Regions from separate parts of the Halomonas elongata DSM 2581 genome, predicted to be linked through region 3. Evidence: predicted binding sites of a transcription regulator. Region 3 holds the regulator's gene; each other region holds the start of a gene.

Region 1 (4,007 bases), 1.4 Mb from region 3:
CCAGCAGGGAAGCCGAGGGCAACGCCGTGCACAGCAGCAGGGCCAGGCGTATGGCCGGGGCGGACAACGAACTGTGCCGGGAGGGCGTCGTGGCGGTCATGAAAAAGCTCCGGATGGGGCATCAAGGCGCATTCAGGCGCCGGATGCCGATGATCGTGGCGTCGTCGTCGCCTGATGCACGCAGGCGTTCGCGACGACCTTCGTTGTCGAGGATCAGCCCTTGCTCGTCGATTCCGGCCAGCCTCACTCCGTTCATGATGACGTCGCCGGGGCGGACGGCGACCTGCCCGTGCGGCGTGGCCATCACCACCAGGCTGCGGCTGAGCGGGTCGGCGCGGAAGCTGCCGACGAGGCTCAGGGGCAGTTGGGTATCGTTCAGCCCGCTGGTGGGCTGGCGCTCGGCCTGCCAGAGCCGCGAGGCGACGATCGGCAGAGGTGCCGACGAGGCGAGCGGCGTGTCCTGACCTCGCACGCCTGGCGCTGGCTGGTTCAGTGCGACCAGATCGGCGATGACCAGCGCGGCGAGCCAGGCCAGCAGCATGTTGCCGAGCACGCCGGCCCACCGGCGGAAGCGCTCTTGAGCGGTGACGGCGCTCATCGGCTCGGCCGGTCCTCGGGATGCCAGCCGGGATGGCCCTCGACGAAACTGAGCTCGGCCTCGGGCCGTGGCGGCAGGCTGGCAAGGCCCATGCTCGACAGGTAATCCTCCAGTAACTGCCAGAGTGGCGGCCCGGCCTGAGACGCAATATCGGGATTCCAGGTCACCACCGTGCCCGGGACACTGCCTTGCAGATCGACGCGCTGTCCGGTCTCGCGGCTGTAGCGGCAGCGCCAGCCGATGCCGGCCAGGCGTGGCAGGTCCTGGCTGGTGTCGAGCAGCATGGGCGTGCCGAAACAGGCGTCGGCCGCCCGCTCGAGCAGGCCGCGCAGGGCGGTGCTGTCGGCGTCGCGGCGCGTGACGGCGCCCGGATGCCCGCCACTCAGGGTCAGCAGGTGATCGCGGGTGATGGTTTCGCCCGGCGCCACTCGGCGGTCATGGCGCAGGCCCGGCGCCAGGGCGATGGCCTGGTCGCCGGCGCTCTCGCGCAGCGCCGCGACGATCAGGGCGTCCCAGCTACCGCCGGTGGTGTCGCGTCGCCATAACCAGTCGGGGGCCACGGCCAGGGGCCGATCCAGCCAGTCGCTGTAAGGCGCGCGCAGGGCATCCAACTGGCGCTGGTGTTCGGCGAGTCGGTCGGCCATGCCGGCGTCGCGTGGTGCCGGGTCGGCGAGCACGAATCGGGACTCGAAACGCCATCGGCCGTGTCGGGCGCGACAGGCGATCTGGAAGACGCCGGTCGCCCGGCTGCCGGGAAAACAGAGCGGCACAGTGTCGCCGCGACGTCGCTCCACCTCGACCAGGGTCGGCCAGAAATCCTGGCCGCGGGCGGCGACGATCAGGTCGGCGGCATCGAGCCGTTCGGCAAGCCAGCGGGCCGGGCCACTGCCGGTGTCGGCCAGGATGATCACCAGGTCGGCCTGGTCACGGGCCGACTGGCTGGCGGCCTGGATGGCATGGAACCAGTCGTCGAGCTGGCGGGGCTCATCCGTGGCATGCGGGTCGGTGGCGCCGACCACGGCCAGCCGTGCGCCGCCGCGCTCGAAAAGTTCGAAGTCGGCAACCAGGCTTTCGGGGTTGCGGCGTTCATCCAGGCAGCCGACGACCGGTCGCGCGAAGCGGCGATACAGGCTGGCGGTGCGCTCCGGCCAGAGGTGGCGCTCGTCGCTGCTGACCCGCACGTCGGCGTTCAGCCATTGGCTCAGGGTGACGCCCGAGTCGCCCTGGGTCAGATAACCCAGGCCGCCGCCGTTCCAGCATTGCCCGTTTTCCAGTGTCAGGGTGGCGTCCGCCGGGAGGCGGCGACGCAAGTCCCAGAGCGTGGTGGCCAGGGCGCTGCTGCCGCCGATAGGTCGCTGACCGAGTGGCGAGCCGATCAACGCGCGCGTGGCCTCGGTGGTGACGCCCGACAGAGTCTCCAGGCTGCGGCCCGTGGCCCAGGGTGCCCGGCCCAGGGCGGCGGCCGGGCCGAGGCGGGTCGCGGGCGTGGCCGGATATTCCGGCTGATGGGCATCGAGCACATCGGCATAGAGCAGCAGGGTTGGGCCGCTCTGGTCCGGCAGTCCGTGGCGGGGCGCCTCGGCTGTGGAGCGGGAGAACCCCGTGGCGCAACCGCTCAATCCGGTGGCGGCAAGTACCCCGCCGAATCCCAGGAAACGCCGTCGGTATCGGCCGTGGTCACTCAGTGTCGTGGAGTCGATATCTGCCGGGGCCGGTCGATGGAGGGACGTGCGATGTTCCGGAGAAGAGTCGGTCATAGTGGTGATCAATCGAAGCCTCGCCGCTGTAGCGGTCTGGCGTGCCTGTCCGTTGCCAGCTTTGGGGTCTGCACGAAATGCACCTTCGTTCGGCAGCTTTTCGTATGAGATCCATGGGGAAACACCGCCTGGATGCCTGCATTTTCTTGGTCGGCGTATATTGCGGCACTGTTATTTCAGAATTATTAAATCAAGCTGCCAGAGGGGAGTCGTGATCGGGTATCCATTTTTTCGTCATTCTCCTGTCATTTATAACCAGCAGCCTACTGTGGCCGAAACAAATGAGTCGCTGCTGAAAGTTTGTAATCGCACCTAGATCTATCGAAAAAAATGACGATGAGGAGACCGGAATGAGCAAGGAAATCGAGGACCATCGCCTGTTGAATCCGAGCGATAACGAGCCATTCTCCTCGGTACTGGAGAAGCATGTATCGCGGCGCCGTGTCATGCAGGGGGGGCTTGGCATGGCAGCCATGACGGTGCTGGGCGGATTCGGCCTGGCCGGCTGTGATTCCAGCGACGGCGATACCTCCACCCCGGGTTCCGAGAAGACACCGCTGTCGCTGGCCTTCGATGCCATTCGCGGTTCATTGACGGATGCCGTGGCCGTGCCGGCCGGCTATACCGCTCAGGTACTGATTCCCTGGGGGACTCCGCTGAACAGCCAGGCTCCGTCATGGAGTGAAGACCTGGGCTTCACCCCGGAGATCCAGGCCAACAGTGTCGGCATGCATCACGACGGCATGCACAATTTCGCCCTCGACGAGAAAAATGCTTCCAGAAACTTCCTGCTGGCGCTGAACAACGAATACATCGACCAGGGAGCGCTCTGGGCACCGCAGGGGGGGGCGACCAATGCCTCCGACGGGGCTCGCCCGGCCGATGAAGTGCGCACCGAGATCAATGCGCACGGTGTCACCATCGTCGAGATGAAGAAGGCTGGAAATGGCCGCTGGCGTCACATGCCCAACTCGTCCTACAACCGCCGCTATACCAGTGCCACCGAGATGGAGCTGGGCGGTCCGGTGGCCGGCAGCGACTATGTCAAGACCAAGTACTCGCCGGATGGCACCAGGACCCGTGGCACCAACAACAACTGTGCCAATGGCTATACGCCCTGGGGCACTTACCTGACCTGTGAGGAAAACTGGCCGGGCTATTTCATCAAGGATGCCGGTCGCGAAATGGATGACAATCGCATCGGCATTTCCGAGGGACGCGGTCGTTACGGCTGGGAAACCGCCGCCGGCGATGCCAGTGAAGTGGACGATGAATTCACTCGCTTCAACGCCACACCGACGGGCAACTCGGCCACCGACGACTACCGCAATGAGCCGCGCACCTTTGGTTACATCGTCGAGATCGATCCCTATACCGGGGCGCGTGCCGTCAAGCGTACGGCGCTGGGACGCTTCCGCCACGAAGGCTGCTGGCCGGGCAAGCTGGTCGAGGGCGAGCCGGTGGTGTTCTATTCCGGGCACGACTCGCGCAACGAGTACATCTACAAGTTCGTTTCGGATGCCGTCTGGGATCCGGCGGATGCCAATCGTCCGGGTGCCAACTATGATCGCCTGGCGATCGGCGCCAAGTACATGGACAAGGGCACGCTCTACGTGGCCCGCTTCAATGCCGATGGCTCTGGCGAGTGGCTG
Region 2 (4,007 bases), 1.0 Mb from region 3:
GACCCACTCCTCGGGCCCGAACTTCGACTGGAAGGTAGTGACGATGGCATCGTCATCCAGCCCCAGTTGTTCCTGCAACAGCCTCGTGGTCTTGCGGCAATGGCAGTAGTAGGGGTCGCCTTCTTCGAGAAAGCGCTTGGGGACGCCATGGTAGGAGGCCACCAGTACCTCGGGACGGGTCGTGGCGGCAGCATAGGCTTCACGCACCGAGGCGCTCAGGGCCTCGAGGTAGGCCGGATGCTCGAAATAGGCCGGCACGGTCCGGATCGCCGGCTGCCACTTGAGCTTCATCAGGGTCCGGAAGGCCTGGTCATTGGCCGTTGCGGTCGTCGGCGAGCCGTACTGCGGGTACAGCGGAAAGAACAGGATTCGCTCACAGCCATTGGCCTGCAAGCGTTTCAGCACGCTCTCGGTCGACGGATTGCCGTAGCGCATGCAGAACGCCACTTCGACCCGCTCCCCATAGACACGCTCGAGTTCCACGGCGAGCTTGTCGGTCTGCTCGCGGGTAATGGTCAGCAAGGGACTTTCGTCCCGTTCCCGGTTCCAGATACCACGATAGGCCTTGCCAGAGGCAAAGGGACGGCGGCTGAGGATCACCAGTTGCAGCAGCGGCTGCCACAACCAGGGCGAATAGTCGACGACACGACGATCGGAGAGAAATTCACTCAGATAGCGCCGCACCGACCAGTAGTCGGTCGCGTCCGGGGTTCCGAGATTGGCCAGTACCACACCGACCTTGCCGCCTACCGGCTCGGGATGCCCGTCAGGCACCTGATGCAGGGGCGCCATTTCCTCGGAAGCTGCCATGTCGAAGTCTCCTGTTGCGGGCCATGGGCGGACCACAAGGATACCATCGGCGCCTCGAGCGGCGGAATAGAGTTATACTATCAAACCAATTTGTACAAGATTTGACCAAGAAAAAGTCCTGCCCGGCAATCCCGATCCAGTTCTCCGACGGCAGTACAACAGCGGGGTCCGTCGCGGCCCATGTACCGGCGGCCCGACGGTCATTGCGTCCATTCGAGCTGGACGTCCATTCATGCGGGAAATGGCGGGAGAGAAAATATCGGCTCGTCAGGGTCGGAGCCGAATGTAGTGGTCAGGAAATCAGAATGGGCGGGATGATACGGATGGTTGCCGGGTCGGCTCAGAAGGCCAGCGGCATGCGTGCGTTCAATGGATCGCGATATCGGGCCCGGTGGCCGATCATCTCGTCCTCGGGTGCCTGTTCCACCAGGTAGGCGCGATGAATGTCGGCGCGCTTGAGTTCCAGATAGACATCGTCCAGCGTCCGGAACAGCACCGGCTTGCCGGCACGGGTCAGCATGTGGCGCTGCCCTTCCACGTCTTCGAGTTCCACCTGGTAGAAACGGTTGCCCGCATGACCGATCACGCGGATTTCGAAATTGTCGTGCCGGGCCACGAAGGCCTTGAGGTCGTTGAGGTCCATGAGTCCCTCCATCAGGGAGTCGGCTTGAGTGGATCGGCTCCAGACTGAGGATGTCGCATGACATCCGGATGACCGATCCGTGTCGCCTGTGTGACTGATGGCGGGCTCAGGGGTTCCGCTACTGGTACTCCGAGGGATCGATGGCCTTGCCCAGAGAATTGCGGTCGACCCAATTGCCGGCCTTGGTCTCCTTGTAGCGCAGCACCACCCGGTCGCCGACCGCGACGGGCAGTTCGGCATCCTCGGTCTGATAGCTGTAGTGCTCGCCATCCACGACCAGTTGATAACGATACAGATCGGGCATGCCCAGCCATTCCTTGAATGGCCCTTCCCGTTCCACCGATTGCAGTTCGCCACGCGCCTCGAGCTTCGGGGCGCGGCGACGGTTGCCGCGTCGGAATCCGCCTGCCATGGTGCTCCTCCAGTATGCTGTTGGGGGGTCGGATTATACGGGGCTCGCCCGCCGGCTCAAGCGTCGCGACTCATTCGCCGAAATCGCCTCCATAGCTGTCGGGTGCGAGATCCTCGAAGCGTGTGTACTTGCCGATGAAGGCCATGTGCACCGTACCGATGGGACCATTACGCTGCTTGCCGATGATGAATTCCGCCAGCCCCTGATTGTCCGGGTTATCCGGATTGTAGACCTCATCGCGGTAAACGAAACCGATGATATCGGCATCCTGCTCGATGGCGCCCGACTCGCGCAGGTCCGACATCACCGGACGTTTGTTGGGCCGCTGCTCCAGGGAGCGGTTGAGCTGGGAGAGACACACCACCGGACAACCGAATTCCTTGGCCAGGCCCTTCATCGAGCGCGATATCTCCGAGATCTCGCCGGTGCGATTCTCGGAGTAGCCGGGAATCTGCATCAACTGCAGGTAGTCGATCATGATCAACGACAGGTTGCCGTGCTCGCGCACCACCCGCCGGATGCGCGAGCGCATCTCGTTGGGTGACAAAGCCGCCGTGTCGTCGATGAACAGCTTCTTGTCCTTGAGCAGGTTCACCGCCGAGGTGAGCCGTGGCCAGTCCTCGTCCTCCAGCTGGCCGGTACGCACCCGTGTCTGGTCGATGCGTCCGAGGGACGACAGCATCCTCAGCATCAATGCCTCCGCGGGCATCTCCATGGAGAACACCATCACCGGCTGGTCGCTGGAAATCACCGCATGCTCGACCAGGTTCATGGCGAAGGTGGTCTTGCCCATCGAGGGTCGTCCGGCAATGATCACCAGGTCGGACGGCTGCAGGCCGGACGTCATGTCGTCGAGATCACGGAAGCCGGTGGACAGACCGGTCATCTCGCCCTGCATGTTGAACAGCTCGTCGATACGGTCCACGGCCTTGGCCAGCAGATCGCTCATGCCGATGGGACCACCGGACTTGGGCCTTTCCTCGCTGATCTGGAAGACCAGTCGCTCGGCCTCGTTGACGAGCTCGTCGGCAGGACGCCCCTGAGGCGCGAAGGCACTTTCCGCCACCTGATTGGCGGCGCGGATCAGCTTGCGCAGGGTGGCCCGCTCGCGAACGATATCGGCATAGGCGCGGATATTGCTCGCCGAAGGCGTATTGCGCGCCAGCTCCGCCAGATAGGCCAGGCCGCCCACGGTATCAAGCTGGTCGCGACCTTCCAGCGCCTCCGACAGCGTCACCACGTCCATGGGACGAGCTTCCTCGGCAAGCTGGCCCATGACGTTGAAGATCAGGCGATGTTCGTAACGGTAGAAATCATCCGCCACCAGCCGATCGGCGACATTGTCCCAGGCGGCGTTATCGAGCATCAGGCCGCCGAGCACCGACTGTTCGGCCTCCAGCGAATGAGGCGGCACCTTGAGCGCCGCGGTTTCCTTGTCGAGCTCGAGGGATTCATTCATGACAGCGAGGGCCCTTGGCGAAATCGGCGCCACCATTCTACCCGAAGGGGATAGATGACCCCACGCCCGGGAGGTGACACGCAAACGATCAACAAACGATCAAAAAAAGGGGCGCGAGGATAGCCCTCGCGCCCCCTGGACATCCACGTGGACGTCGCCGGTCGGGCTTACTCGCCCACGACCACGATGCGCACAGTGGCGTCGACTTCGGCATGCAGGTGCAGTTCGATGTCGTATTCGCCGGTCTGGCGAATCGGTCCCTGCGGCATGCGAACTTCGCTCTTGGCCACTTCGATGCCGGCAGAGGAGATCGCCTCGGCCAGATCCCGCGGACCAATGGAACCGAACAGCTTGCCTTCGTCACCGCTCTTGGCGACCAGCGACAGTTCGATGTCGTTGAGCTGTTCGGCGCGGGCCTCGGCCTCGGCCTTGCGCTCGGCCGCTTCGGCCTCGAGCTCGGCGCGCTGGGCTTCGAACGCTGCGATGTTGTCCTTGGTGGCCGGCACGGCAAGGCCGTAGGGCACCAGGTAGTTGCGGCCATAACCGGGCTTGACGTTGACCTGGTCACCCAGGCCGCCCAGCTTGCCAATCTTGTCGAGCAGAATGACTTCCATCTCGTTAACCTCTTGTCAGTTGCCGCGGCCGAGTCGCGCACGGAAATTCGCGAACGAATCCAGCAGGGC
Region 3 (4,007 bases):
ATCTCGAGTCGCGCGTCATGGCGCAGCAGTACGTGCTTGACGATGGCCAGGCCCAGGCCGGTGCCGCCGGTGGCGGTGCTGCGGCCCTTGTCGACCCGGTAGAAGCGCTCGGTGAGACGCGGAATGTGGTGCGGGTCGATGCCCTCGCCGTCGTCTTCCACTTCCAGGCAGGCACCGTCCGCGTGGCGCGTCCAGCGCAGCACGATATGGCTCTGTTCGCCGGCGTAGCGCACGGCGTTGAAGGCGAGATTGGAGAGCGCGCTGTGGATTTCCTTCTCGCTGCCGACCAGGCGGCGGGGCTCATCGATCTCCACGTCGATCTGGTGCTGGCCGCTGGAAAGCGCCTCGGCATCGCGGCGGACATTGTCCAGCAGGCCGCTCAGCTCGATGGGGGTATCGTCCTGGCCGCCCTGGTCGATCTCGAGACGTGACAGCAACAGCAGGTCGTTGACCAGGTTCTGCATGCGTGTCGTCTGGCTTCTCATCTGCTCGAAACCACGTCCCATCCGGCCGGGCAACTGGTCAGCCATGTCGCCATAGGTTTCCAGATAGCCGCTCAGTACCGTCAGCGGCGTTCGCAGCTCGTGGGAGACGTTGGCCACGAAGTCGCGGCGCATCTGCTCGAGACGATGCAGGCGGGTGATGTCGCGGGCCATCACCAGGCGTTCGTCGTCACCGTAGAGGGTGATCTGGAACTGCAGGATCATCTGCTCGTCGATGGGGGAGCTCAGCGTCAAAGGCTCGCGATAGTCGCGAGCCTGGAAGTAGTCGATGAAGCGTGGATCGCGCAGCAGGTTGGTGATGTGCTGGCCTCGATCATGGGCGGGCTTGAGCCCCAGCATGCGCTCGGCGGCACTGTTCCACCATTCCATGTCGCCGTGACGGTCGAGCATGACCACGCTGTCGCGCATCGCCTCGGAGGACTCCTGGATCCGTCTCAGGGTGTCGCGCAGGCGCCGCTGAGTGATGCGCTGGCCCTTCTGGTAGCGATACAGGCGATCGAACAGCTCGCCCCACAGACCCGAGGCGGAGGGGGGCTCGTCATGAGGATGCTGGGCCAGCCATTCGTGCAGGGCGTGCAACTGACGCAGCTGATAGGCCAGCTGGAGCGCCAGGGCGACCGCGATGCCGGTGCCGATGGCGGAGAAGGGCCAGCCGATCAATGCGCCGATGGCGGTCAGTCCCGCCAGGCGCCACAGTTCGCGTTTCCAGAGGTGCCGCACGTTAGCCCTTGGTGGAGAAACGGTAGCCCGTACCACGCACGGTCTGGATCAACTGTTGGTACGGGTCGCCCAGTGCCTTGCGCAGGCGGCGGATGTGCACGTCCACGGTTCGCTCCTCGACATAGACATTGCCTCCCCAGACCTGGTCGAGCAACTGCCCACGGGTGTAGGCGCGTTCCTGGTGAGTCATGAAGAACTGCAACAGCCGATATTCGGTGGGGCCGACTTCCAGGGAGTTGCCATCGACGCTGACCCGGTGGCTGACCGGATCGAGCAGCAGGCCATCGACTTCCACCGGATCCTCGACGCCATGAGGTGTCGAACGGCGCAGCACCGCCTTGAGGCGGGCCACCAGTTCCCGGGGCGAGAAGGGCTTGGTGATATAGTCGTCGGCGCCAGCGTCGAGTCCCTGGATCTTGTTGTCTTCCTCGCTCTTGGCGGTCAGCATGATGATCGGCATTTCAGCGGTGGTTTCCTCGCGCTTCAGACGGCGCGCGAGTTCGATGCCGCTGGTACCGGGCATCATCCAGTCGAGCAGGACCAGGTCGGGCTGGTGGTCGACGATCATGGCGTGGGCGGCCTGGGCATTGTCCGCTTCCAGGACATGATAGTCGGCCATTTCCAGCGCGACGGCGATCATTTCGCGGATCGGCGCTTCATCATCGACGATCAGTACGGTCTTGGCGGTCATCCCGGGGCCTCATGGTCAATGACAAGTCGGTGACGATGACAGCACTTCTTTATGACAATAACGTGACAAGCACGGCTTGTCGCCTCCCCGTTCGTACCGTGGGCTACCGTCATCGAGGCTGACGAGCGATATCGCCAACGGCGATAGCTCCGCCGCCGTTGGTCATGATCTCAGCCGCCGAGGTTGGGCCACCAGGACAGTCCGATACCCGCGAACACCAGCAGGCCCGACCAGTGATTGTTGAGAAATGCCTGGAAGCAGCGGTCGCGATCCCGGCCATGAATCAGGCGCTGCTGGTGCACGAAGGTCGCTGCCATGGCGGCGAGCCCCAGCCAGAAAAAACCGCCCAGGCCCAGGGAGCGGCCGACCCAGGCCAGCAGCGCCAGGGTGACGAGCTGCAGCAGGCCGATCATCAGCTTGTCGGCGCGGCCGAACAGCACGGCGGTGGACTTGATGCCGATCTTCAGGTCATCGTCCCGGTCGACCATGGCATATTCGGTGTCGTAGGCCACGGTCCAGGCCACATTGGCCGCCAGCAACAGCCAGGCTTCGGCGGGAATGTAGCCGAGCACTGCGCCGAATGCCATGGGAATGCCCCAGGAAAAGGCCGCCCCCAAGAATACCTGGGGCAGGTGGGTATAGCGCTTCATGAAGGGGTAGATGAAGGCCAGAAAGACACCGCCGAACGACAGCATCACCGTGAAGGGATTGGTGAGCCACACCAGGGCGAAGGCGAGCAATACCAGGATGACGAACAGCCCTTTCGCCTCCCGCTCGCTGATCCGCCCCGTGGCCAGGGGGCGGTTGCGGGTGCGCTTGACGTGACCGTCGAAATGGCGGTCGGCGTAATCGTTGACCACGCAGCCCGCGGCGCGCATCAGATAGACGCCGACCACGAAGACCAGCACGATCTTGCGTTCGGGCACCCCCTGAGCCGCCATCCAGAGCGCCCAGAGTGTCGGCCACATCAGCAGCCAGGTACCGATCGGGCGGTCGAGGCGGGTGAGGTGCAGGAAATCGGGGAGTCGGGCCAGCCCGGAAGGGCGCATCAGGGATGAATCCATCAGGTTCTCTCGCATGGAGGCGGCCCTGCCGGAGGCTTCATCCGGGGTGGAGAGCGCGGCGGGCGTGGACACGGTTGGCAGTCACTTTTCCGAGTGACATAGCCTAACGTGAAGGCAGCCCAAGATCATCCACCATCGCCTGCTGAAAGAACTCCTGGACGAGTACCGTGAAACGAGCGTGTCGCAGCACCGAACGGCGCCCCCAGGGGCCTTCGGCCTCGCGGAAGGGACCCGGGGACGCACAGATCTCGATCGGCCCGCGTTCGAGGTCGGGTTGGCGGAACAGCCAGCTGCCCATGGAACGCTCGCCGAGTCGCTCAAGCCGGTGTTGAGCATGGGAAGGGCTCAGCGGTGCCACCGAACGAGCCATGACCCAGGGACGGTCGTCGAGGCACAACGCCACCTCGCGCACCCAGGCGAGCCGGTGCTTCGCCAGGCCCAGTGCCAGGGCTTCATCGCGACTCGGGTATCCATGACACTGATCGAGCAATCGAACCCGAAAATGGCGCGGTCGGCCGGCCTCGACCAATCGTTCGGTCAGCGAGTCGCGGGAGGCCAGCCACTCCCACCAGTTGGGGCTCATGTCCGGACGAGCCGCCATCAGGGGGCGCCATCGAGGTTCGAGTGATGGGCCGTTGCGCAATTGAGGCTCTCCGCGTCCAATCCTGGGGCCCGCTAGTGTACCATGGCGGGCCGAGATTCCGCTCCGTGGTGGGCCCTGGCGGCCCGTGCAACGAGGATTTCCATGACCGCTCCCCTGACCCTTATCGGCTCCGGCATGGCCGGTCTCGGCCTGGTGCGCCAACTGCGTGCCCTGCAGCCGGAGCGGCCGATTACGCTGATTACTGCCGACAGCGGCGACGACTACTCCAAGCCGATGTTGTCCACCGGCTTCTCCAAGCGCTTGCCTCCCGAGCGTCTGGCGAGCCGCTCCGCCTTCGAGGTCGCCGAGGAACTCAATGTGGTGGTGCGCACCCAGACCCGGGTCGATGCCATCGACCCGGCGAAGCGCCTGTTGAGCCTCGGCGC

The links. The regulator PhoB, encoded in region 3, activates phosphate uptake and scavenging genes when phosphate is short. The targets are predictions, from matches to a motif close to TGTCATANNNNTGTCANA.
Region 1: the regulator PhoB is predicted to act here: its motif matches at 2,588-2,605, upstream of HELO_RS12190 (PhoX family protein).
Region 2: the regulator PhoB is predicted to act here: its motif matches at 1,510-1,527, upstream of HELO_RS13835 (DUF6482 family protein).

The regions. Positions count from the first base shown of each region.
Region 1 is NC_014532.2:2,600,359-2,604,365, reverse strand. Features, by position in the region: gene gspD (type II secretion system secretin GspD) at 1-100, opposite strand, end outside; gene HELO_RS12200 (hypothetical protein) at 122-598, opposite strand; gene HELO_RS12195 (bifunctional UDP-sugar hydrolase/5'-nucleotidase) at 595-2,355, opposite strand; gene HELO_RS12190 (PhoX family protein) at 2,706-4,007, shown strand, end outside.
Region 2 is NC_014532.2:2,958,993-2,962,999, forward strand. Features, by position in the region: gene hemH (ferrochelatase) at 1-810, opposite strand, end outside; gene HELO_RS13835 (DUF6482 family protein) at 1,151-1,453, opposite strand; gene HELO_RS13840 (hypothetical protein) at 1,572-1,865, opposite strand; gene dnaB (replicative DNA helicase) at 1,936-3,324, opposite strand; gene rplI (50S ribosomal protein L9) at 3,492-3,938, opposite strand; gene HELO_RS13855 (hypothetical protein) at 3,954-4,007, opposite strand, start outside.
Region 3 is NC_014532.2:3,998,536-4,002,542, reverse strand. Features, by position in the region: gene phoR (phosphate regulon sensor histidine kinase PhoR) at 1-1,223, opposite strand, end outside; gene phoB (phosphate regulon transcriptional regulator PhoB) at 1,225-1,914, opposite strand; gene ubiA (4-hydroxybenzoate octaprenyltransferase) at 2,085-2,978, opposite strand; gene HELO_RS18770 (chorismate--pyruvate lyase family protein) at 3,082-3,579, opposite strand; gene HELO_RS18765 (NAD(P)/FAD-dependent oxidoreductase) at 3,724-4,007, shown strand, end outside.